DNA from 4 places in the Paenibacillus sp. SAFN-054 genome. Region 3 is predicted to be linked to each of the others. Evidence: riboswitches for the same ligand, from Rfam matches in the RefSeq annotation. Region 3 holds a riboswitch; each other region holds the start of a gene.
The links. A riboswitch is a leader RNA that binds a small molecule or an ion and turns the genes downstream of it on or off. The one in region 3 is predicted to bind cyclic di-AMP.
Positions count from the first base shown of each region.

Region 1 (6,055 bases), on a different contig from region 3:
ATTGGGAGCCCGATTGGTGCGGCAGGTTGATCCCCAAATGCTTGAAAACGTACATCGTGAATCCGGAACAGTCAAATCCGCTCGTTGTCGTTCCTGCGGTTTTGTACTTGGTGCCGATGACATCATCGATCACTTTGTCCATTTTGGAGTCCGCGAAAGCGCTTCCGGCTCCAACGGTAAATACGATGGCAAAACTCATGACTGCTGCTGCTAGCTTCTTTTTCAAACAAAATACCCCTTCCGGTGCCTGCGAGGTTAGCTTAAGGATTCGGTAGAAGGTCCCCTATGATCCCTCTGTTGCAAGATCAATTCACCCATCATGGTTCCCCCGCTTCCCTAGTGTGAGGAAATTCGGCATAGATTCTCTACACTATATACATCAGGAAACGTTCTATTCATAAACGGTCCAGCAAAGATTACAAAGTTGTTACTAACTCACTGGGACTATTGTAGCAAAGGAATTTGCGTTTGGCAATTGTTTCTATCAATAAAGGCTATAAATAATCAACTTTTTTTAAAAATAAGGCATTTTTTAGAGCATTTTATAGGAAAAAATGTTTATTTGTTGGCGGGGTGGGTAAATGAGGCGTAAGAAGGAGCACGAATTGAAGGCTCCTAAAATTTTTTTGCGAAAAGTTGTTACCTTTTAGGCATTTCAACCGTCTAATAAGTAACAAGAAACCCGCAAGAGGGATTTCGGCAAAAATCCCCGGTGCGGGCCTTAAGTTAAGATATGTGTATGGGAGAGAGTATTAGTTATAAACGGCAGCTTTGTATTTAGCCGTACTCATGACTCGTTTGGCGCCAATGTAGCGGTTGGCGAAGTAGCTGTTGCTAAGCTTGCTGATCGTAACACCCTTGGAAGAGGATGAATGAGCAAAATTTCCGTTTCCGACGTAGATCCCGACATGGGAAACGCCTGCGCCAGTCGTATTGAAGAATACCAGATCTCCGGCTCTCAAGTTGCTTTTGGAGACCGCAGTGCCTGTTTTATACTGTGCGCTGGATTGGCGAGGAATGGAAACACCCAGCTTTTGGAATACATAACGCGTAAATCCGGAGCAATCGAACCCGTTCGTCGTGGTTCCGCCGGTTTTGTAAGAAACACCAATCGTTTTGTGGACAACGTTATTCAATGAGGAATCGGCGAATACGCTGGTTCCCATCGAGAACATAAGCGTTAATCCGAGCGCAGCGGCTGCAAACTTCTTTTTCAAAAAAATAAACCCCTTCCGAGTGCCTGCGAGGTTAGCTTAAGGATTCGGTAGAAGGTAGTCCCCTATGATCCCTCTGTTACGAGATCAATTCACCCAAAGTGGTTCCCCCGCTTCCCGGTGCCAAGGAATTCGGCCTTGATCAGGCACCTGAAACGTGAATGACGGCATGGTATCAATTGGAATGTGTCGTTTAAAATTTCGTTTACAGTACAGTGGAATAGTTACAGCAAAAATTACAAAGTTGTTACTAAGTTCGTACTCGGATTATTGTATCAGACGATTCGCGCTTTGGCAAATACTTAAGGCACTTTTAAACGAACAAAACCCCTGCCCTTTACATGCGAAAGGGAGGGGTTTTTCTTCTATCAGGGGATTGAAGTGATGACAAAAAATTAACCAATCCAATGCTGCTGGCTGTTTAACCACAAAAAATAATTTTTTTATTTTTCCGCATCCTTATGAGCCAGCCGATACCACAGATCAAATTTGGTCGAAATGCCCCATAGCCTCATGATGCAGCTGACCAGATGATAGCCCTGCTGGAGAATCAGCGCGAAGATGCCGGCCCAGAAGAGGGAGATGCCCGTAAAAAGACTGAATATAAGCAAGCTCGCCATCCCCAAAGTGAGGGAAATTCCCACCAGAGGCAGCGCACCGCGCAGGCATTGCCATAAGGGTGCCAGGAAGCCGGTGCCGCCGGTCTTGCCGAACTGCATGAAGAGGATGAGCTGATGGATCATATAGCTGTACAGAAGCCAGGCAGCCGCGTACGGAAGGACCTGAAGTGCAAGAGATGGCAGCTGGACGCCGCTAAGAAGGATCTTATACAGCTTGGGCAAGATCCAATACGCGGGTGCCGCGATGCATATCCATTCCGCCAGGTGGAAGAGAAAGACGACCTTCCCGTGACGTCTCATGCCCTTGAAGAAATGCAGCCCGATATCTCCTTCGCGCTCCTTGTGCAATCCGTGATAGATGCCAGCATGGATGAAGGGTGTCAGCAGCATGCGCAGCGCGAACATCGAAAGCAGGATCCAGAAGTACGTATGGACGGTTCCGCTCGTGGAAAGACTCGTCTTGCCTTCGATGTAGAACAGCAGCTGGCTGAGCTCGTTCGGCGGGGGATCGGGATAACGCATCAGCAGCGGCGTCACTGCCGAATGGACCAGGCGGTACAGGAAATATCCCCAGATCAGCTGGTACAAAAAGAGAATGATGACGATATAAAATTGATTTTTAAGACTTTTCCAGCCATTTGCAATATGGGATTTCACCGCTTCTCACCTCACCAGGACAGACTTCCAAGCAGAGTCTCAATCAGCTTGGTGATGCCAAGATTCCAGCGGACCAGCACCTCGCGGTCCATATCCGCCTTTAAATAGTTATTGATATGCTTGTTCTCAATCACAATCGAGTATTTCGGGTCGACCATGGCCCAAGCCAAAGGTGCGCTGTAGCTCAGCTTGAACGCCGTGCGGTCGCCTGTCCCGTTCCAAACCTTGCTTAGCGTATGTCCGTCGGTAAAGGTAAACAGCACGGGCACTTCAGGGTAGTCTCCGCCCTTTTTGGAGATCTGAACGGTGGATTCATACATGGGCTTCCCTCCGTCGGCTGCTTTTTTGCGCACGGAGATGGTGTCGACGGCAAAATCCGCCATTTGGCTGCCGTAGACATACTGATCGAAGAAGGGCTGCCATGACTTGCGGGTGACCTGCTCGGCCACTTTTTGAAAATCGGTCGTTGTTGGATGCTTAAACCGATACTTTTTGGCGTACGTACTCATGATTTTGTTCATCGTTTGCGAACCGACCTGCTGTTCCATGCCCTTTAGCAGCAGCTTGGCGCGGTAATAAACATTGAGGGCGTACTGATCCTGCGAGCCGTATTTCCAAGCCTCCTGCGTTAGCGTCATCGGCGAGGAAATGATCGAGGCCTGGATCGGAAGGTTCGGGATAACTCCATATTCCTGCTCCATGAGCTTATCTTCTGCGTATGAGGTAAAGCCCTCGTCCAGCCAAGCCTCCTCAAATTCATTGCTGGCCAGCATGCCATAAAAATACTGATGACCGATCTCGTGAATGACGGTCCGCTCGAGGTCGTAGCCGGGCGAATCGTCCTTCGCTCCGAATGCCGTAACCAGTGTCGGATACTCCATGCCCCCGGCGCCGTTGCCTGATTCAGGCGGGACGACAATGGACAAGGTAGAGTAAGGATACGTGCCATACCACTTGCTGAAGTACTTCAGAGCGGCTTTGGCAGCGAAGAAGTATCTTTCCTTCAGGTCTTTATGGGCCGGATCGAGATACAGCTTGATCCGTACGCCAGGCACCTCGGCTGAGGAGAAGGGCTCCTCGGCGAAGACGAAGTTCGGGGATGCGGACCAGGCAAAGTCATGCACATCATCCGCATAAAACTGATAGACTTTTTCGTGATTGCGGATCTGGGACGACTGCATGATTCCGGTGCCTGCGACGATGTAGTTCTCAGGCACATGAATGCGGACGCTGTAAATGCCGAAGTCCGCGTAAAACTCGGAATTCCCGTGGTACTGATGCAAATTCCAGCCCTCGGTCTGGCGGCCCCTTACACCGGCAGGCTCATAGACACTGATTTTGGGAAACCACTGCCCGGCCATGACAAAATCATCGGCAGTACCCATCCGAGCGAATATTTTGGGGAGCTTGACCTCAAACTGGATGCTGAGCGTGATGCTTTCCCCGCCCTTAACGGGTTTGGGAAGGCGCACTTTGGCGAGGGTCTTGTCCTTGGCATTGCCGTCGTCGGGCTGGACATACTGAATACGGTGCATGAGCGACAGGCCTTCAGAGGTTTTGATATCGGTAATCGCGATGGAGCCGAAGCCGTCCGCAGGCATCGCGTCATTCCGGAGCTTGCCCCCGGATTCCTTCATAAAGGTAGAGTCCATGGATGAGAAAGCGTTGGGATACAGGTGAAAGTAGAGCTCGTTCACCGTTTTTTTGCCGGGATGCGTCCATGTCAGCGTCTGGGTTCCCTTTAGGGTGCGATTGTCAGGATCGAGCGTGGTATCAATGTGATACTCCACGATCCGATTGCTGAGAATTTCGGCTGTCGGCTGCTGAACCGGTTCCTTTTGGACAATCGGAGCGGATACCTTGGGAGGCTTGGCCCGATTCGGAGCATAGGAAGCCTGCGATTCCGGACCATCCCTGAAGAGAAGCCACCCTGTCCCTGCAAGCAGGAGACAAAGGACGAAGATGGATGAAAAGACGATTTTGGCGCGTGCTGGAGCCATATACGAATACCTCCCGTTGACAAGCATCTACAGCATGTATATGTTGGCTTTCCAGCGATTATTAGTTAAAATAAAATTAAGTCGCTTCATAAATTGAACTTCGTTCACTATATATCAATCAAGAAATGCCTATCCGGCCTAGAGCAGGCGAGAGGATAGACGTTTTTCGAATAGGAGGAACTCGAGCTAATGGAGAACAAGGAGCCAATCGGCAAAAAGCAAATTGCACTGAACATCGTCAGCAGCAAGAGCAAACATAAGATGGGCTTTGGCGCAGGCTCAATCGATCTGAACAACATTTCGCCCGTTATTATCGACCGCGGCGTAGCAACGATCGATATCGGCGCCATGCATGCCAAGAGCAAGCCGGAACGCCGGATTCGCTTTTCCACGAACCGGGAGGATGTACCGAACGGCCGGCAGGTATGGATCGTGTGGGTAGCCGTGGACCGGGATGCCGAAGGCCAATTTTACGGCGGAGCGACGGCCAGCGAAATGTGGATTGACGAGGAGGAGCGCCGGGGCTGGAAAATTCTCGCCGAGCATGTGAACCGGATGGATGCGGCATTGAAGCGCAAATTCATGCTGGATGAGCTTGGAGCCGAGGAGAAGAAGCTGCTGAAGGATCTGCTCGTATCCCATAACGAGGAATGGTGGGAGAAATCGCCTGAAGAACTGAAACAGGCACTGGAAGCATAAGGATTTCGATTTCGATACAATAAAGGACCTGGCCCATGCTTGTTGATCGCAACAAGCATGGGCCAGGTCCTTTTTATGAAGGAAAGGAGAAGTGTTACATCGTCTTCCATGGAATCGGGTGCTTATCTTTTACGGATACATAGGGGTTCCCTTCGATATAGAAGCGCCACGGCTTGGATACGTAATCGCCCGCATAATCGATATTGATCCGCGGACACTGGACAATCGGCAGATCCTGAACGGGATCGCCGGATTCCAGCCGAAGGGGACCTGCAGCCTGATCCAGTCTGCATCCATTCAGACTACGATCAATGCGCAGCGCGCGGCATAGCTTGCCGGGGCCGTTGCTTAAATTCGCAGCCTTGCCGGAGAAAAGCCCGCGGTTTCGGCGCATCAGCTCCTCATCCTGCTCGCTGACAGGCTGGACCGCGCGGATCAGAACCGCTTGGGGATCATCAAGGTCTCCCACCACCACGTTCAGGCAGGAGTACATGCCGTAAATCAGATACACATAAGCGATGCCGCCGGCAGCAAACATGACCTCGGTCCTGGCCGTGCGCCGATTGCCGAAGGCGTGGCTGCCCTGGTCTTCGGCACCGCCGTAGCTCTCCGTCTCAATGATGCGGCAGCGGATATCGCCGTCTTCGGTGGAGCGTACCAGCGTCTGACCCAGCAGAAGCGGAGCGGCTTCCCTGGCTGTCAGCGACAGCAGCGATGAAGGAATCAACTTGTCGGTTTCGCGCATTCCAGGGGCCTCCTTCCTTTCATTTCAATTTAAACTCGGCCGTAACCGGATTATGGTCGCTGTGCTCATGCTTCAAGTCATGCCCTGTGACCTTTATAATCTCGACGTTCGGGGAGACCA
Region 1 covers NZ_JBQCKS010000012.1:18,816-24,870, forward strand. Annotated here, with positions in the region: gene ACTHPM_RS27150 (C40 family peptidase) at 1-226, opposite strand, end outside; cyclic di-AMP (ydaO/yuaA leader) riboswitch at 230-367, opposite strand; gene ACTHPM_RS27155 (C40 family peptidase) at 753-1,217, opposite strand; cyclic di-AMP (ydaO/yuaA leader) riboswitch at 1,223-1,362, opposite strand; gene ACTHPM_RS27160 (hypothetical protein) at 1,658-2,491, opposite strand; gene ACTHPM_RS27165 (M1 family metallopeptidase) at 2,503-4,491, opposite strand; gene ACTHPM_RS27170 (YwhD family protein) at 4,681-5,190, shown strand; gene ACTHPM_RS27175 (DNA-3-methyladenine glycosylase) at 5,285-5,935, opposite strand; partial or broken gene ACTHPM_RS27180 (endonuclease/exonuclease/phosphatase family protein) at 5,955-6,055, opposite strand, start outside.
Region 1: it holds a riboswitch for cyclic di-AMP, as region 3 does, so the genes downstream of both, ACTHPM_RS27155 (C40 family peptidase) here and ACTHPM_RS22355 (TrkH family potassium uptake protein) in region 3, are expected to answer to the same signal.

Region 2 (6,055 bases), on a different contig from region 3:
CTTCCCAGCTCCTGCAGAGCCAGGTTCAGCTTGAGCACGTTGACCCGCTCCTCGCCGAATACGCCAAGCTCCCTGCCTTCCGTGTGTTTCTCCACCAGCTGCTTTAGCTGCTCCTCCGGAATGCCACGCAGCCCGCTGATCCGCGGAATCTGAACCGACGCGGAAGCCGGCGTAATATGCGGATCCAGGCCGGAACCGGAATTGGTGATCAGGTCGATCGGCACTTCACTGACAGGAACCTTAGGATTCTCCTTCTCCCACTGCGTGATCGAGTCCTTCACCCGCTGCAGCAGCTCCGGATTGGACGGGGCATAGTTTTTGGAACCCGAGCCGGCGCCGTCGTTGTCGATGCTGGAGATCCGCCCTTGGAAAAAGGATGGATCCGCAAAGGTTTGACCGATCAGCTCCGAGCCGACCGTACGGCCCTCGCCGTCCTTGACCATGCTGCCATTCGCCTGGTGCGGGAAAATCAGCTGCGCCAGCCCGGTGCTGGCCAGCGGATAGGCGATGCCGCAAATCACGATGAACAATAAGCTGGAGCGCAGTGCCATGAGCCAAATGGAGCCATGCGACACTTCTTCGAATTTCGCCGTTGTCTTCATTGTATATCATCCTTTTTCATAAGCTTGTGATGGGAACTTGCCCATTCTCTCTATAAGTTAACGCCTTAAATCCACAGATGTACGACAAGGTCAATCAGCTTGATGCCCGCGAACGGCGCGATCACACCGCCGAGCCCGAAGAGCATCAGGTTCCGGCTTAAGAGGCGCGCCGAGCTCATCGGCTTATATTTGACGCCTTTCATGGCCAGCGGGATGAGCAGCGGAATAATGACCGCATTGAAGATCAAGGCGCTCAGGATGGCCGACAGCGGCGATCCGAGATGCATGATGTTCAGCGCATCCATTTGCGGGATGGCTACCATGAACATCGCCGGGATGATGGCGAAATATTTGGCCACGTCATTCGCGATGCTGAAGGTGGTCAGCGCTCCGCGCGTCATCAGCAGCTGTTTGCCGATCGCCACGACTTCAATGATTTTGGACGGATCGGAGTCCAGGTCGACCATGTTCGCCGCTTCCTTGGCGGCTACCGTGCCGCTGTTCATCGCGATCCCGACATCCGCCTGGGCCAGGGCCGGCGCGTCGTTCGTGCCGTCCCCGGTCATGGCGACGAGCTTGCCTTCCGCCTGCTCGCGCCGGATGACGGCGATTTTGTCCTCCGGCTTGCTCTCGGCAATATACTCATCCACGCCGGCCTCCCGGGCGATCGTGGCAGCGGTCAGCGGGTTATCCCCGGTACACATGATCGTCTTGATCCCCATCTGCCGCAGCTGCTCGAAGCGTTCCTTCATCCCCGGCTTCACGGTATCCTTCAGATGGATCAGCCCGTAAATTCGGCTGTCCACGACGACGGCCAGCGGCGTGCCGCCTTCGGATGCGATGGCGTCGGACTTCGCCGACAGGTCGGACGGAATGCTGCCTCCTTGCGACTGAACCCACTGCCGGACCGCATCGACCGCGCCTTTGCGGACATGGCGCCCATCCTGCAGATCGATGCCGCTCATCCGCGTCTCCGCCCTGAATTCGATAAATTCGCCGCCTGCGGCAAGCGTTTCATCATAATGCATCGTTTGCTTTTTCATCAGCTCCAGCACGGAGCGTCCCTCCGGCGTTTCATCCTTAAGCGAGCTTATCGCGGCCCAATAAGCCGTTTCGGCCAAGGATGCGTTCCCGGTAGGAATGAATTGGCTTGCCATCCGGTTACCATAGGTGATGGTGCCGGTTTTATCCAGAATCATCGTATTGATGTCGCCGGAGGCTTCCACTGCTTTACCGGACATCGCCAGCACATTGAACTGGGTTACGCGGTCCATCCCGGCAATCCCGATGGCGGAGAGCAGTCCGCCGATGGTCGTCGGGATCAGGCAGACCAGCAGTGAAATCAATACCGGGATGTCCAGTGATACGCCCAGATGCTTGGCAATCGGCGCCAGCGTCACGACGACGATCAAGAAAATGAGCGTCAGCGTCGTCAGCAGCGTGTTCAGCGCAATTTCGTTCGGCGTTTTTTGGCGCGACGCGCCTTCGACGAGCGAAATCATCCGGTCGATGAACGACTCACCGGGGTCGCTCGTAATGACGACCTTGATCTGGTCGCTGACCACCCGGGTGCCGCCGGTCACGGAGCTGAAATCGCCGCCCGCTTCCTTAATTACCGGTGCCGACTCGCCGGTGATGGCCGATTCGTCGACGGAAGCGAGACCTTCGATGACTTCGCCGTCTCCCGGAATCATTTCACCTTGCGATACGACGACCATATCGCCTTTGCGCAGCTCGGTCGAATTGACGACCTTGATTTCGGAACCGACTATTTTGTTTGCCGTCGTTTCCTTTTTGCTCTTCTTCAGGGAATCGGCCTGCGCCTTGCCCCGCCCTTCGGCGAGCGCCTCCGCGAAATTCGCGAACAGGACCGTAAAGAGCAGGATCAGAAACACGGTCAGGTTAAAACCAAGACGCCCGCTTGTATTGAAATAGGCCGGAAACAGGACCATTAACAGCACGACCAGGGTGCCCACTTCCACCACAAACATGACCGGATTTTTCATCATGACAACCGGGTTCAGTTTGATAAAGCTATCTTTCATGGCATGCTTGATGATGCTGCCTGTCAGCATGCTCTTGCGTTGTCCGCTCATGACTCTCTCCACCTCATTTATTCTAGGAATTGAAGCCATTCCTTAATTTCAGCATTGTTGGGCAATCCGCTATCGCAGTGTCAGATATTCCGCTATCGGACCTAACACCAGCACCGGCAGGAAGGTCAATGCCCCGATCAGGAGCACGGTACCGACCAGAATGCCTGCGAACAGCTTCGTATCCGTATGGAAGGTGCCGATCGATTCAGGTACTGTTCTTTTCCGGGACAAGGAGCCTGCCACGGCCAGAAGAGCAATAATCGAGACATACCGTCCGAGCAGCATGACAAGCCCTGTACTGACGTTCCAGAACACCGTATTATCGCCCAATCCTTCGAAGCCGGAGCCGTTGTTCGCCGCGGAAGACGTATACTCGTACAAGGATTGGCTCAGCCCGTGATACAGCGGATTGGACAAGCCGTCCGTTCCCAGATGGGTCATGAACGAAATGGCCGTCGGTGCCAATATGATGAGCGGATGCGCAAGGATCGCGATGGCGATCAGCTTCATTTCCCGGCTCTCGATTTTGCGGCCCAGAAACTCCGGTGTCCGTCCGACCATGAGGCCGCATATAAAGACGCCCAGAATCGCATACATCATCATGTTGACGAAACCAACGCCCTTGCCGCCGAACACGACGTTCAGCATCATTTCGGCCAGCGGGGCCAGCCCGCCAAGCGGCGTCAGCGTATCATGCATGTTGTTGACCGAACCGGTCGTCGCCGCGGTGGTCACCGCCGTAAAGAGCGAGGACTGCGCTACGCCAAACCGGACCTCCTTGCCCTCCATGCTGCCTTGCGCGCTGTTGATGCCCAGCTCGTTAATCAGCGGGTTGCCGCTCTTTTCCGAGAAATAGGCCAGGCACAGGAACGCAATGAACAGCGTCATCATGGCCGTAAAGATGATCCAGCCCTGCTTGCGGTTCTTCGCAAAGCGCCCAAAGGTATAAGGCAGCGCCGCCGAAATCGTCCACATGCTCAAAATTTCGATCACGTTCGTCAGCGGACGCGGATTCTCAAAGGGATGCGCCGAGTTCGCTCCGAAGAATCCGCCGCCGTTCGTTCCCAAATGCTTAATGGACTCCAGCGAGGCCACCGGCCCCATGGAAATATGCTGCACGGCTCCGCCGAGCGTATTGACCGTTACAGTAGGATCCAGCGTTTGCGGGACCTGCAGCGCCACCAGCACCAAAGTCACGATCAGGGCAAGCGGCAGAAAGAGACGGGTATGCGCTTTGACGAAGTCTTCGAAAAAGTTCCCCAGGCCGCCCCCTCTGCGGGTAATCCCGCGCATAAAAGCAATCGCAATGACAAGGCCCGATGCTGCGGACGTAAACATCATCATCGTAATGACAATCATCTGTCCAAAATAAGACATGCCGCTCTCGCCGCTGTAATGCTGAAGATTCGTGTTCGTCATGAAGCTGATGACGGTATTAAAGGAAAGGCTTGCTTCCATATTCCCCGTTTGATTCGGGTTGACCGGCAGCCCTCCCATCAGTCTTAGAACGATATAGCTGACCGCCACGAGCACGATGTTGGTCGCAATCATGCTGAGCGCATACTTTTTCCAATTCATGCCTGAGCGGTTTTTCAGGCCGATGATACTGTAGAACAGCTTCTCCACGGGCCCGAAAATCTTGTCCGTACGGTTCGCCTCGTTGGAGAACACATGATATATATAGCTGCCTACCGGCTTGACCAGCAGAAGCAGTACAGCAATAACAATACAAATCTGCAGGATATCCAAAATTGCTTCCTCCTCATAAAAAGCGGTTATTCATGCTTTAAAACCGTTCCGGATGGATCAGGGCATAGACCAAATAGACAAATACGAGCAGCGCCAGGACCATAACCACGATCATTTGTCTTCCCCTCCCCCATCCACGACATGGCCGCACCACATCAGGAACAGCAGAAAGACGCCGAATACTCCTGCGAGTGTCAATATCATCAGAAAGTCCATCATGCTACAATTCTCCCCTTTTACATTCCCGATTGAGCTATTATTTCAGCAAGAACCCGACCTCGCCGTTCAAGGTATGGATGATGTGATTCGCTCCGAGCCCCCGATAAATTCCCGGCGAATTGTCCGCACGTGTAATGACGTAGATGGGACGTGACGTCCAGGGTCTGCAGATTTGCAGGTACCGGCAGGTCAGATTGAGGCTGTTCTCAAAAATAAAAATCCGGCCGACCCGCTGCCCGGGAACGACCCACTCATCCGTATGGTTCGTATGAATCCGAATGATGTGCGTCGCCCCAAGCTTCCTCAGATCGCGTTCTTCCTTCAAACTATTGGTGAGCACGGCAAAAGGCCGTTTAAGATAGATCAAAAGCTTAATAAATTTGCGGCCGGCCTCATTTGGCGCGGTTACGATGATGAGTTCCTCATCCACGACTTTGCGTTCCTCCTTCTGGCAGCTTCATCCGAGCCTGCAAATAAAAACGGCCGCAGGGAAAGAGGACCTTTCCCGCGGCCGATCAATTCATGACGAAAGAAAGCCATGAAAATATGCTCACGACAAATGCTGCCTCTCCCTATACGCTTACGAGGTTAGCTGACGGATTAGGGCGTGAGAGTCGCCCTTCCCTCATTGTCCCTTCTTGGGACAGAGGAATTCACCCCGGCTTCGTATGCCCGTAAAGCCATACGATGCGTTGGTTCCCCCGCTTCCGGCCCGGCCGGAATTAAGCGTTAAAGACATTCACATGTAATTTGGTTTGCTGCTTCCAAAGCTATTTTTGGCAATAAAAAACCACAGAGGTCAATTGATCCCCTGTGGTCGACGGATATCGATCACAAGTTTCATCATTCCTCTCTCAAACAACGCTTACGAGGTTAGCTGACGGATTCGAGCGGTGAGAGTCGCTCTACCCGTGTTTCGGATCCATGGCATCCGATTGTCACGGGATTCACCCCTGCGGCATCACCTGCTTCCGACTCTCACACCGGATAACTGGGATACGCGCGATTGGTTCCCCCGATTTCCGCCCTTTCGCGGGCAGAAACTCAGCGATTCAAAAATGGAAACGTCTTGAATTACGATTTGAATCATACACCCGCTTGCAAATCATGTAAAGGTACCGCGAAAACCCTTAGCGTTTAAAATGTAATCATTTTCGCTAAGGTTATCGCTTACAAAAGTTTATATCTCCTCCAAACTCACGGATACTCCCTATTTCACCGGTTCTTGCAAAAGCTGCTTTAGCCTTCGTTCCTCCATTCAGCCCATAAGCATCGTTTTTTTATAAACCGGCGTGAGAGGATGCAAATGCGAGATAACCGAAGATAAACAACCATCCTGAGGGCAGGTCCGGCAGGAATGCTCCGAAACCGGGTGCCATATCCGCAAAC
Region 2 covers NZ_JBQCKS010000002.1:693,052-699,106, forward strand. Annotated here, with positions in the region: gene kdpC (potassium-transporting ATPase subunit KdpC) at 1-602, opposite strand, end outside; gene kdpB (potassium-transporting ATPase subunit KdpB) at 668-2,698, opposite strand; gene kdpA (potassium-transporting ATPase subunit KdpA) at 2,768-4,447, opposite strand; gene kdpF (K(+)-transporting ATPase subunit F) at 4,485-4,562, opposite strand; gene ACTHPM_RS14625 (hypothetical protein) at 4,704-5,096, opposite strand; cyclic di-AMP (ydaO/yuaA leader) riboswitch at 5,228-5,405, opposite strand; cyclic di-AMP (ydaO/yuaA leader) riboswitch at 5,513-5,726, opposite strand.
Region 2: it holds a riboswitch for cyclic di-AMP, as region 3 does, so the genes downstream of both, ACTHPM_RS14625 (hypothetical protein) here and ACTHPM_RS22355 (TrkH family potassium uptake protein) in region 3, are expected to answer to the same signal.

Region 3 (6,055 bases):
TCTACATGCGGCAGGGGAAAATGGTGCAGCGCCACGCGTCGGCTTTTCCGTTCTACGGCGAAGCGTACAACGATTTTATGACATTCGTGACGCAGTATTACAGCGATAACCCGGCTCTGCCGCAGGAGATTCTTCTTCCGGACATGCCGAAGGAAGCTGAAGTGCAGGCCGAAGCCGGCGCCGCGGCAGGGTCCGACTCGCTGGATGCCGCCGGAGCCGCTGCTTCGATGCAGGAATGGCTCGGGATCAAGGTGCTCGTGCCGCAGCGTGGCATGAAGCGGCAGATGGTGGGCATGGCGATCGAAAACGCCAAGGTGTCGCTCGACGAGAAGTTCAGGCTGATTGAACGGGACGAGGAAAGAACCTTCAAGGCTGCATCCAATCTGGGCCAGTCGATCGGCATTGAGCGGCTGCACCGGATCGAAGCATTTGACAACTCCAACATTCAGGGAACCAACCCCGTTTCCGCGATGGTGGTTTTTATAGACGGCAAGCCGGACAAAAAAGAGTACCGCAAATATAAGGTCCGCTCCGTGCAGGGACCGGATGATTATGAAACGATGCGGGAGGTGATCCGGCGCCGCTATGAACGCGTGCTGAAGGAAAATCTGGAGATGCCCGATCTGATTGTTGTGGACGGAGGCAAGGGACAAATTTCGGCAGCGGTTGATGTGCTCGAAAATGAGCTGGGCCTTTTCATTCCGGTGTGCGGCCTGGTCAAGGACGTGAAGCATAGAACCGCACAGCTGATGGTCGGAGATCCGCCTGAACCGGTGGATCTTCCGCGCGACAGCCAGGAATTCTATCTGCTGCAGCGGATTCAGGATGAGGTTCACCGTTTTGCCATCACCTTTCACCGTGAACAGCGCGGCAAATCGATGGTGGTGTCGAAGCTGGATTCGATTCCCGGCATCGGAGAAAAGCGGCGCAAGCTGCTCTTAAAGCATTTTGGATCGCTGAAAAAAATAAAAGAGGCCAGCATCGATGATTTCCGGCCTCTTTCGATAGGGGATAAACTGGCGAAGCAGATTATAGCAGCCCTGCAGGATGAGGAGTCATGAACATGACTCCTTTTTCTTTTGCGCTTTTATTCTGTCAGGATCGGACGCGTTCCTGATGAGCCTTTATTTTTGTTCACGAGATAAACGATGTAAGCGACCACAGCCGGCATAATGATCGTGACGATGCCTGCGAGAATGTCAGGAACGTCGCCGAGGGCGAACAGGCTGAAGCTCATGAGCACGCTGTCGAACACGACGTGGCTGAACATGGCCGCAATATAACCGTGCTTCAGGAATATAAAACTGAAGATCAGCCCGATAACGGTCAGCTCGATCGGCCGCGTCATAACCGGGTAGATCGGGTACAGCGTATGTCCGAACGCCCATATCAAGGTAGGGATGAGGCAGGCCACAAACGTATTGCGGACGAGTTTTTTGAGCATCGGAATCCCGAATAAACGGTATACCGCCTCTTCGGAAATGCCTGCCATCCAAGCCATGATCGGCAGAAGCCAAGGATACAGCATGTTGTACGGCGACTGCGTGGCATCGGTAGTGGACCAGCTGTGAATCGTTTTATCGAGCACGATGTAGATGACGGATTGCACACCCATCAGAATGAACGCCCACAGGAAGCCTGTAAACATGCTGTGAAGCACGTAAGGGCCGTATCCCGGCTCTTTGGCACGGGCCCAGGCATTCACGCCGGATTTGCGCCAAAGCCCGTCACCGCCAACCAGGGAGAAATACAGGAGCGCAGCCATGACGAGATTGAAGAACGTCTGGACGATCATGCCGATGGTAAGACCAAACCCGGTAAGTCCCTCCGCTTGAAGCGCAGGCAGCATGTTATAAGTACTGAACGTGGCTACTGCAAAATAAAAAACGCTCAGAAAGATGCCTCTTTTAAAGGAGGTGTGATGCCGTGTCAATGCGCTGTAGACGATGGCGAGCACGCCGAGGGCAAACGTGAGCAGCCCGTAGCCCACGATGGTAAGCCACTTGGCTTTGGTTGTTTCCTTATCGACATAAGCTGCATGGCCTTCAGGAATGGAGAAGGTCGGCTGGAAGGAATGAATGGCATTGTCTTCGAATGCAAACCTGAGCTGCAGGTTCGAGCTGCCGATGGCTTGGCTTGGATCTGTGTATACGAGTCCTGCTCCGCCGTCCCCGGCAGCTGCCTCCAGTTTGGCCGGATCGAGGCCGGCCTGCTTGATCCACGGATCGGCGAGCTGCTTTTTATCCTGAAGGGTTAAGTCTCCCTCGACGATGCGCAGCTTGTTGTCCCGTTTTTCCTTATTGGGCTCGGCCATCGCTGCAGAGTACCGGGAATATTGCGGCGTCAACGAGAATGCGATGGGCTTGCCTGACTTCATATGTATGTCGATGTTGGCGTAGCCGCCATCTCCCTGCTCTGTCAGCCGCACGCGGAAGACGTCGTAGGGATAGTTTTTTTCGTATGTTTTGTTGTATTGGTCCAGCAGCTTTTCTCTCGATAAATAACCATAAAGGTCGGAGCTGGACTGGTAAGTAACTAGCGCCTCGTCTCCCTTGTCAATCTGGAGATGAAGCGAATCCTGCGCGAATGCCGCGGCGGCTTTTTGCGCCTGCTCCTTGCTGATCACCTTCGCATCTTGCTGCTCGAGCGTGTCCGAAGCGGTGGAAGGCAGGATCTGGAACAGGACGAACAGAACAAGACCAATGACCGCGAACACGCCCAGCCGCTTGTAATTCGCCTTGAGCTGGAGTGGTTGTCCGACGGGATTCATGAGATGCCCCCTTTTTTAATAGTGAAATGATTGGTTATATACATAGTATAAACGTAAACATAGCATACGATGTCCCAGGAATGCCAGTTTTCGCGGAAAGAGTCATGAAAATACGATGAAAACGAAGAAAAGAAGTTGTAAACTCAAGAGAATGGCAGACTTTTATGAGAATTGTGATGCAATCAGGCTGTATTCCGAGTTTTTCATACGAATTATGGCTTTGTGATGTAAAACAATAAGGATTATAATTTTGATGCAATTGAATAACACGCGCCGAATTTCAGTTTGAAAACGGGGGAACCATTATTTAGGGGTGAATTTCGCTTGAATAGGAGCGAATAGGGCAACCTGTGCATGCCCGAATCCGTCAGCTAACCTCGTAGGCGTTATGCAGCAGGAGCCCAAACCGAAAGGCATTGGATTTCCGATGCTTTTTTTCTTTTGACTTTTTTCGTAAGAGGTGGATATGTTGACAGCTAAATTCAAATGGTTTCGATTGGCGCCCCCGCAAATACTTGTTTTGGGGTTCGCCGCTATTATCCTGATCGGGGCCATACTTCTCACCCTGCCGATATCCAACACGACGGGCAAGCCGCTTCGGTTTATCGATGCCTTGTTCACCGCGACGTCGGCGACATGCGTTACGGGTTTGGTTGTCAAAGATACAGGTACTTTTTTCAGCACCTTCGGACAAGTTGTGATCATGCTGCTTATCCAGGTGGGGGGACTCGGTTTCATGACCATGGCAACCCTGTTCTCGCTCGTTCTGAAACGCAGGATCTCGCTGCGCGACCGCCTGATTCTGCAGGAAGCCATGAACCAGAATACAATGGAAGGCATCGTGCGTCTGATCCGCAAGGTTCTGCTGTTCTCGCTCCTTATCGAAGGCTGCGGCGCCATTCTGTTCGCGGTTCGCTGGTCCTTCGACATGCCGGTGGGACGGGCCATCTACTTCGGTATATTTCATGGCGTATCCATGTTCAACAACGCGGGCTTCGACCTGTTCGGCCATTTCAATTCCTTGACCGGGTATGTGTACGATCCGCTCGTGAACTTTGTCGTGATGTTTCTGATTGTATCTGGCGGCATTGGCTTTATCGTCTTGTCGGATTTGGTGGAATATCGCAAGAACCGGAGGCTGTCCCTGCATTCCAAGATCGTGCTGTCCATGACGGCGGCGCTGATCCTGATCGGGGCTCTCGTTATTTTTGTGTTCGAGTTCACCAATCCCAAAACGCTCGGCTCCTTGAATTGGGGCGGCAAAGTGCTCGCATCCTTCTTCCAGTCGGTGACGCCGCGTACGGCAGGCGCTAATACGATTGATCTGGCAGGCATGCGGCAGGCATCCCAATTCTTCATGGTCATACTCATGTTCATCGGCGCTTCGCCGGGATCGACCGGCGGCGGTATCAAAACGACGACCTTTACAATCATGGTGGGCGCAGTAATCGCCATGATCCGGGGCCGCGACGATATCGTGCTCTTCCGTTACCGTCTTGCACAGGAACGCATTTTTAAGGCGCTGACGATTACGTTCCTGGCTTTGTTTTTGGTGGTCGGCGTCGCGATGGTGCTTTCAACGACGGAAGACAGCAACTTTCTGACGATTTTGTATGAAACGACTTCGGCCTTCGGCACGGTCGGCTTAACGCTCGGCCTGACGCCGCATTTGTCGCTGGTAGGGAAGATTCTTATCAGTCTGACGATGTTTGCCGGACGTCTCGGTCCGCTGACGCTGGCCTATGCGCTGGGTCCGAAGAAAGGCAAGGAATTGTATCGCCATCCCGAAGGGAAAATTATTATCGGGTAGATGCCGGATTAAGTATAGAGAGACAAGAAATTTGATTATATAAGGAGTATCGGGAGAGAGATGAAAACACAGCAGTTTGTCGTGATCGGTCTGGGACGTTTCGGTTCCAGTCTTGCACTGGAGCTGATCGATCTGGGGTATGAGGTGCTAGGCATCGACAAAAATGAAGAGGTCGTCAGCAATATGAGCGAATACCTGACCCATGCGGTCGTGGCGGACGCCACGGACGAGGAAGTATTAAAGTCGCTGGGGATACGGAATTTCGACTGCGGCATCGTGGCCATCGGGGACGATATCCAGATGAGCATTCTCGCGGCGATTTTGCTGAAGGATCTTGGCGTGCGAACGGTTGTCGCCAAAGCGATCTCGATCCTGCACGGGCGCGCGCTCGGCAAGCTGGGCGTGGACCGGGTCATTTTTCCGGAACGGGACATGGGAATCCGCGTGGCGCATCAGCTGGTAACGCCGAACCTGCTTGATTATATCGAGCTGTCCAAGGAGTACAGCATCGTCGAAATGACGGTGCCGAAAGCGCTGGATGGCAAAACGTTAAGCGAGATCAATACCCGGGCCAAATTCGGCTGCAGCATCGTCGCGCTGCATCGTGAAGGAAAGATCATTGTTGCTCCAACCGCGATGGACCAGCTTCATGTAGGGGATATCATGGTCATTATTGGCTCCAATTCGAATATCGACCGCTTCGAGAGCGAAGCCGTGAACGTAAAATAGAGCAGGAAGTGACAAAGCCATGGAGTCCTCGACGACTGAAATTATCCATCATATTTTAATTTTGCTGTTATTCATCATTACCGTCGGGATGCTGGCCGGAAGGCTGGCGTCCTGGCTCCGTTTGCCCGACGTGGCCGTATTCATCATCGCCGGCATGGTGCTTGGAAGAGGCCTGCATCTGATCAATGCCTCCAGCAGCTCGCTGATCAATCAGCTGATCCTGACCGTGGGGTCGGCGCTGATTCTGTTTGACGGAGGCCGCAACTTACGGCTCAGCGGACTGAAAAAAGTGTGGATCAGCCTTTCGCTGCTTAGTGTTCCCGGCGTCATTATCACGACTGGCGTCGTAGGCCTCGCCGTGCATTATTTGTTCGGGCTGGACTGGATCTTCTCCTTTCTGGCGGCTGCGGTCATTGCTTCGACCGACCCCGCTTCGATCATTCCGGTCTTTAAGCAGGTCAAGATTAAGGAGCGGGTGAGGGAAACGGTGGAGAGCGAGTCCGCCTTCAATGACGCAACGGGCTCGATTCTGACCTTTGCGCTGCTCGCGGCGGTGACAGGCGGCGAGTCTTTGCATGTCGGAAATATGGCATGGGACTTTGTCAAAACAGCCGTCGGCGGCATTCTCGTCGGAGCGGTCGTCTCGACAATCCTGACCTATCTCGTTGCGCATTTCCGCCTTGGCGTGCTGAAGGATTACACGACGATCGCCATGATTGTCGTTGCACTTTCTTCCTATTTAATAG
Region 3 covers NZ_JBQCKS010000005.1:248,566-254,620, reverse strand. Annotated here, with positions in the region: gene uvrC (excinuclease ABC subunit UvrC) at 1-1,061, shown strand, start outside; gene ACTHPM_RS22360 (CPBP family intramembrane glutamic endopeptidase) at 1,088-2,770, opposite strand; cyclic di-AMP (ydaO/yuaA leader) riboswitch at 3,032-3,171, shown strand; gene ACTHPM_RS22355 (TrkH family potassium uptake protein) at 3,240-4,580, shown strand; gene ACTHPM_RS22350 (potassium channel family protein) at 4,641-5,309, shown strand; gene ACTHPM_RS22345 (cation:proton antiporter) at 5,329-6,055, shown strand, end outside.

Region 4 (6,055 bases), on a different contig from region 3:
AATGGTACGGGTAGCTGTCCCCGGCGACTTTGTTGTTCGCCGTGGCAATGAACCCTTCCGGCGGATTGACAACCGTAGGCAGCTCATCCCAAGGAATATACCCCGTCCATTCATAATCGTCCGTCCAGCCGGGTACGGGAACGGAGCCGTCGCCGTTTCCGCGGATCGGGACTTTACCGTTTCCCCGGTAAGCTATCGTTCCGTCCTGGGAAGCAAAAACGAAATTTTGCGCGGGAGCATCGAAGTACTCGAGGCTTTTCTTAAAGTCGTCCCAGCTGCGGGCTTTGGCAAACATCTGTATGGCTTCCAGCTCCGTCGTGGCATCAAGAGCCGTCCATCGCATCGCAAGAGCCGTGTCCTTCTGCTGATCCTTGGCAAACTCGGAAATGATCGGACCATGCCGGGTCACGACGACTTCATAAGGAACGGGTGCCTCCCCCTTCACCTTGATTTCCTCTTGATACACCTTCGCGTCTTCCCATTTCCCCATGTACTCGAACTGGTTCGGATTCTCCGGATTTCTTTTTTCGATATACAAATCCTGCACATCCGGGCCCAGATTCGTCACTCCCCAGGCAATGTTCTCGTTATGCCCGAGGATTATTCCCGGAACGCCGGCAAATATGACGCCGCTAACGTTCAGCTCCGGTGCCGCCAGATGCGTCTCGTACCAGATCGAAGGCGTATCCAGTCCCAAGTGCGGATCATTGGCAAGCAGCGGCTTGCCTGAAGCCGACTTCCCGCCAGCTACCACCCAGTTGTTGCTTCCATTAAAGGGATCGGGAACGACCGCGGCAGCCGCAAGCCGGCTCACATCGACCGGATGCTCTTTCATAGCCTGCAAAATGGTTGCTCCATCCTTGGGATATGTCGGCATCAGCGATTGGAGCTTATCTGCGGACAGCTTCTGCGCCATACCGTACCGGAACGCTTGCCCCTCCCAGTTTCCGGCCAAATCGTAGGCCATGTATTTGCCGATCGTTAAAGAATCCAGAGGCAGCCACTCCGTCGGCTGATATCCCAGAATCGTAAACTCGACCGGAAGCGCCTTAGACGCCTTAGCATACCGTATGTAATCGTTGACGCCTTGCGCATACCACTCCAGCACCTGCTTGGATTGTTCCGAATAGGAGCTGAGCGAAGCCTCGGCAGCCCGCCGCAGACCGAAGCTGCGGAAAAACTTATCGCGGTCGATGGCTTTCGCGCCAACCACTTCACTCAATTGTCCCGAAGCCTGCCTCCGGCTGAGGTCCATCTGGAATAAACGATCCTGTGCCGTCACAAAACCCTGTGCAATATAGAGATCATGTTCCGTTTGCGCCTCGATATGCGGCACCCCCGCCTCATCCCTCCATACGGTCACTTGTTTATCCAGCCCGGAAATGCGGAGCTCGCCTTGGATGACCGGCAAACTTTTATTCACGAACCAATACACGTATCCTCCTGCGCAGGCGATCAATAGCACAACGATCAGAGCGATGATTACAACCATGCGCGGCCAGCGTTTTCTTCGCGGCTTGACGCCCGGTACGGTCACCACGGCCAACAGCTTCATGCAGGACTCCCCCAGACATATAATGGTAATTATGGATTACCATCCATTATATGGTGTTAAGCGCTTTCATACAAGATGAATCCACCAACGTTATAAGCAGAATATCCCGTCCCTTAGGCGAAGGCTTCGGCTGATCGATAGAGGTAACCCTCCCTTTCGGCATACCTGGTTTTTTTTGCGTCTGATACCGTTCTTTCCCCATGCAAAAAGCCCACTTCCGCGGTAAGCAAAAGGGGCTTTTCAATCTACTATTTTCAAATTTTCATCTGATTTTGCTACTTCTTGATGGAGATCATCCAAACATCCTACTTGCTATTCGGTTCCCTGATTGCACACCAAATCAGACTAAGCTCATCTTTCCATCTTCCATCCGATATACCTTGTCGCAATATTCAAGCATACGCTCATCATGGGTAACCATGATTGCCGCTTTCCGGCGTGACTTTACCTCTTGTTTGATGAGACCGACCACTTCATGTGCGCGTTTGGTGTCCAGGCTTGCAGTCGGTTCATCGGCCAAAATGACGTTAGGATCGTTAATCAAAGACCGGGCGATCGCAGTACGCTGTTTCTCTCCTCCCGAGAGTTCTTCGGGGAAGCTCTTGAGCTTCGAGCCCAGTCCCAGCTCTTCAAGTATGTTTGTGGCGAATATTTTATCCTCTGCCGTCACCTTCCCGGACATCTTCTTTACTAAAAGCAATTGATCCAGAACGTTCAAATAGGGAACCAAGTTCGATGACTGCATAATAAATCCGATTTCCCTAAGCCTCACGTTGGACAGCTCTTTATCCGAAAGCTTGGAGAGGTTATGCCCATTCAGATTAATTTCTCCTTCGGAAGCTTTGAGCAGCGCTCCCGCAATGGATAAGAAGGTACTCTTGCCAGAACCTGAAGGTCCGACCACTGCTACAAATTCGCCTGGTTCAACGGAAATAGAGACATCCTCGAGCGCAGCGATCCGGTGACTGCCTTCGGCATAATACTTTGTGATATGACTGAGCTGTAAGCCTTGATTCATTATTCCATCCTCCCGAGCGCTTTCAGCGGATCAATTTTTGTAATTCTGCGAACCGATACCAAAGAACTGAGCAATGCGATGACAAGCAGGACCACCGAATATACGATGACCAGATTTGTTTCGAGCTTGAATGGCATCGCCTTAGGCATCATTGCCGCCGTCCCGTAAGTAAGCAAAATTCCGATAATAATACTGGTCAGCGACAGTACGAACACTTGGGACATAATCGCTTTGCCCAAGAATCCGTTCCTTGCGCCGATGGCTTTCATAATCCCGAATTGGTTGGTCTTCTGAATCGTAATGACATAGAAAAACACGCCCAGAACGAATGCAGAGATCGCCAGCAGGAATGCAAGCATCATCATAATCGAACCGTTCTCTTCTTTATAACCTGGCATTCCCTGCACGGCTTTCGCTCGAGTCACAGTATCGGTATTCGATAACTTACCGTTTACCAAGCTTGAATCAATATGTTCACCTTGCAGCATAATTGCATTTACAGGATTTGCGATTCCTTTATCCGAACCCGGTGCCGCAAAGGCGATCTTACGCCATTCAGATATGGGTGTGAACACGGCTGATACGTGGTTGTAGGTTTGATCCTCCACAAATCCGATAATGGTCAGCGACTCTGTGGAACCGTCTAATTGGAACGTATCCCCAAGTTTAAATCCTTTATCCTTCATGGTGATATTCGCAATGACACTTTTCGGTTGATCAGGAGATAAACGATTTCCTTCAACGATGGACGGCTCCAAAAAGCTGCCCGGCTCGATCCCAATGATGGCGATGTCGACTTTGTCCTCATTTTTGTTGCTGTGCCCTTTGAGCGCTGTTGCCATGGAATTTCCCATAGGTGAAGCAGCTGTTACATCAGGTAATTTCTCTGCTTCGGTCACCAATTGATCGGACAGCAGGGATTTGCTCATGGAAGACTGCGACCCTTGCTGAAAGATAACATAATCGGCATTCATGTTCTTGAGTACGGACGCGGCAAGCGTCGATAGACCATTGCCCAAGCCAGACAGGATGAACACCAACCAAGCGATAAGCACAAAGATAATGACAATCATGGAAAACCTCATCTTACTATGCATTAATTCCTTCATAGCCAAAAACATGCGATTCCAACTCCTCACTCCTAATTATTTGACACTTGTGTCAAAATAGACGAACCACATCGCAGTCCCCATCTATTAAATCATATATTTGACACTTGTGTCAAAATAGATTCGAGTTTCTATGACCTCCCCGAGCCTCCGATCCATACTTGAAACAAGAGATCGCTCCATTGATCTGTCGGGACATTCAGCATATTCGGAGTATTAATCAGGTTAAAAAAAGTACCGATAAGTACCGGTAGGGGAATATCCTCCCTTAAATTGTTCTCCTTTTGTGCCTGTTCAAACAAGCGTGCGAGCTGAACCTTGAGACTCGAATGCGCCCTCTCAATAAATTGAAGATCATCGATCACCTTGATATGATCTGAATGTATTTTTTGAGCATCACCAAGGAGTTGATGAAGCCTGGATTCTTCAACATAAACATGAAGTAACTGTCGGAGAGCGATCATAGGGTCCGTCTCATCGATGGATGATGCATTTTCTAATACGTTCGAAATCACCCGCTTCATACAAGCAGCAACGATTTCTTCTTTATTGGAGTAATATTGGTAAATCGTGCTTCTGGCTCCAGGGAGATGCTGTGACAGGAGTTTAAGATGAAATCCGTCGTAACCATGCTCCAATATTAATCTTTTCGTCACGTCAAGCAGCTCTGTTTCCGTAAAAGATTGTTTTCTACCCAATGTGGATCGTCTCCTTTCCGTCTTGTAAGATCAGTTTAACAAAAAAACAGCAACAACAGCAATCGGTTGCCGTTGTTACTGTTTCTTTTAAGGAGGATGGCGCCCTTGACGGATTCGGGTTCATGCCATCACCTTTTCATCGATCATGAAGTTGAGAAGAATGCGGTTGAACTCCTGAGGCTGGCAAAGATGGCTCGGGTAAATGGCATCGTCGATGACGGCTTTCTGGGCGTAATAAAACATCTCCGCAGCCTTGTTCATTTGTTTGACGAACCATTCGCTCTGTCTGCCGGCTACGCATAGAATGGGCATTCGCAGCCTTGTCGAATTCGAGTCCATGTCGATTTTGAGCAGGGCCATGCGCTGCTTGATCGACTCCGTCGGACGCTTGTGAAAGAGCTCATCCCGCAAAATGCTGTATGCAGGTACCCACCGGTTATATGTCACCCGCAGCGACCGGAGAAAGAATTCCGCAGGAAGATAATAGGACAACCAGCTGCAGGCCTCAAAAAATTTCCAAATCCCGCTGCGGGTTCCGTACGGACCGTAGAAATAGCTGTCAACCAACACGAGTGCATTCACTTTATCCGGCTGGTAAGCAGCGAATTTTTGGGCAAGCAGACTGCCGCTGGAGCAACCGACGAGCGTGACTTTGGTCAAATCCAGCTTTTCCAGCAGCTCGTTCAGATCCATGCACTGCGTATCGATGATATCCTCCACTTCGACGTTTAATTTGCCGGAATTGCCATAGCCCCTTAAATCGAGCACAATCACCTTGGCCCTTTTGCTGAAATATTCGACCTGCGGCTCAAACATATGATGAGTCGAAAGATGTCCGTGGATAAAGACGATTGGCGCGCCGCTGCCGTGTGTTTCGTAATATAGGGTTGTTCCGTTTACTTGTATGTTGGGCAACTTCCTTCTCCTCTCTACCTTAACATGATGTCTAAGATGCCTTCCCTCAGGCAGATAAAAAAGACAACAAAAAAAGCATTGAAAAGAGGACCTCTCTTCAACGCTTTCAGGGCAAGGCCAAAAAAGCCTTGATTCATCGCATCGTAAGGATCGTCTCTCTTGATACGCTTGCGAGGTTAGCTGACGGATTCGGACTTCAGAGTAGCCCTACTCATTACAATGAGATTCACCCCATGTGACAACCTTTCTGTCACGGCCGGTTCCCCCGCTTTCCGCTCCTGGCGGAAATTCAGCGAAATAGACATCTATTCAATTTGCGCACACAAAAACACAGAGCGGATACCCTGTGCTGATTTTAAAAGCTCACAGTTTCACTCCTCTCTCTTAGCGACGCTTACGAGGTTAGCTGACGGATTCGGGCAGTGAGAGTTGCCCTACGGACGGCATGGATGTCATTCCCCTCCATGACTTATTCCGATTCACCCCATGCATGGACAGATTCGGCCATCCGGCAAAATCCGTTCATTGCGGTTCGTGGTTCCCCCGCTTTTCACAAGCGAAAACTCAGCGTAATTCCGTGTCATTCCTTCAAAAGCTAACAATGAACTGAATATACGCCTGAGCAGGCAAACTGTAAAGCATGGGTTCCACAGAATTAATGGCTTTTTCGTTGCGTTTCCTGAAATAGCAGGCACTTATCCTGAGAAGTCTTATCTTTTCGTTCATTAGCTCCTCGTTGCTTTCGTTTAGGTGAACATTT
Region 4 covers NZ_JBQCKS010000002.1:63,953-70,007, forward strand. Annotated here, with positions in the region: gene ACTHPM_RS11760 (penicillin acylase family protein) at 1-1,555, opposite strand, end outside; gene ACTHPM_RS11765 (ABC transporter ATP-binding protein) at 1,896-2,573, opposite strand; gene ACTHPM_RS11770 (ABC transporter permease) at 2,573-3,694, opposite strand; gene ACTHPM_RS11775 (TetR/AcrR family transcriptional regulator) at 3,814-4,380, opposite strand; gene ACTHPM_RS11780 (alpha/beta fold hydrolase) at 4,501-5,295, opposite strand; cyclic di-AMP (ydaO/yuaA leader) riboswitch at 5,445-5,600, opposite strand; cyclic di-AMP (ydaO/yuaA leader) riboswitch at 5,672-5,875, opposite strand.
Region 4: it holds a riboswitch for cyclic di-AMP, as region 3 does, so the genes downstream of both, ACTHPM_RS11780 (alpha/beta fold hydrolase) here and ACTHPM_RS22355 (TrkH family potassium uptake protein) in region 3, are expected to answer to the same signal.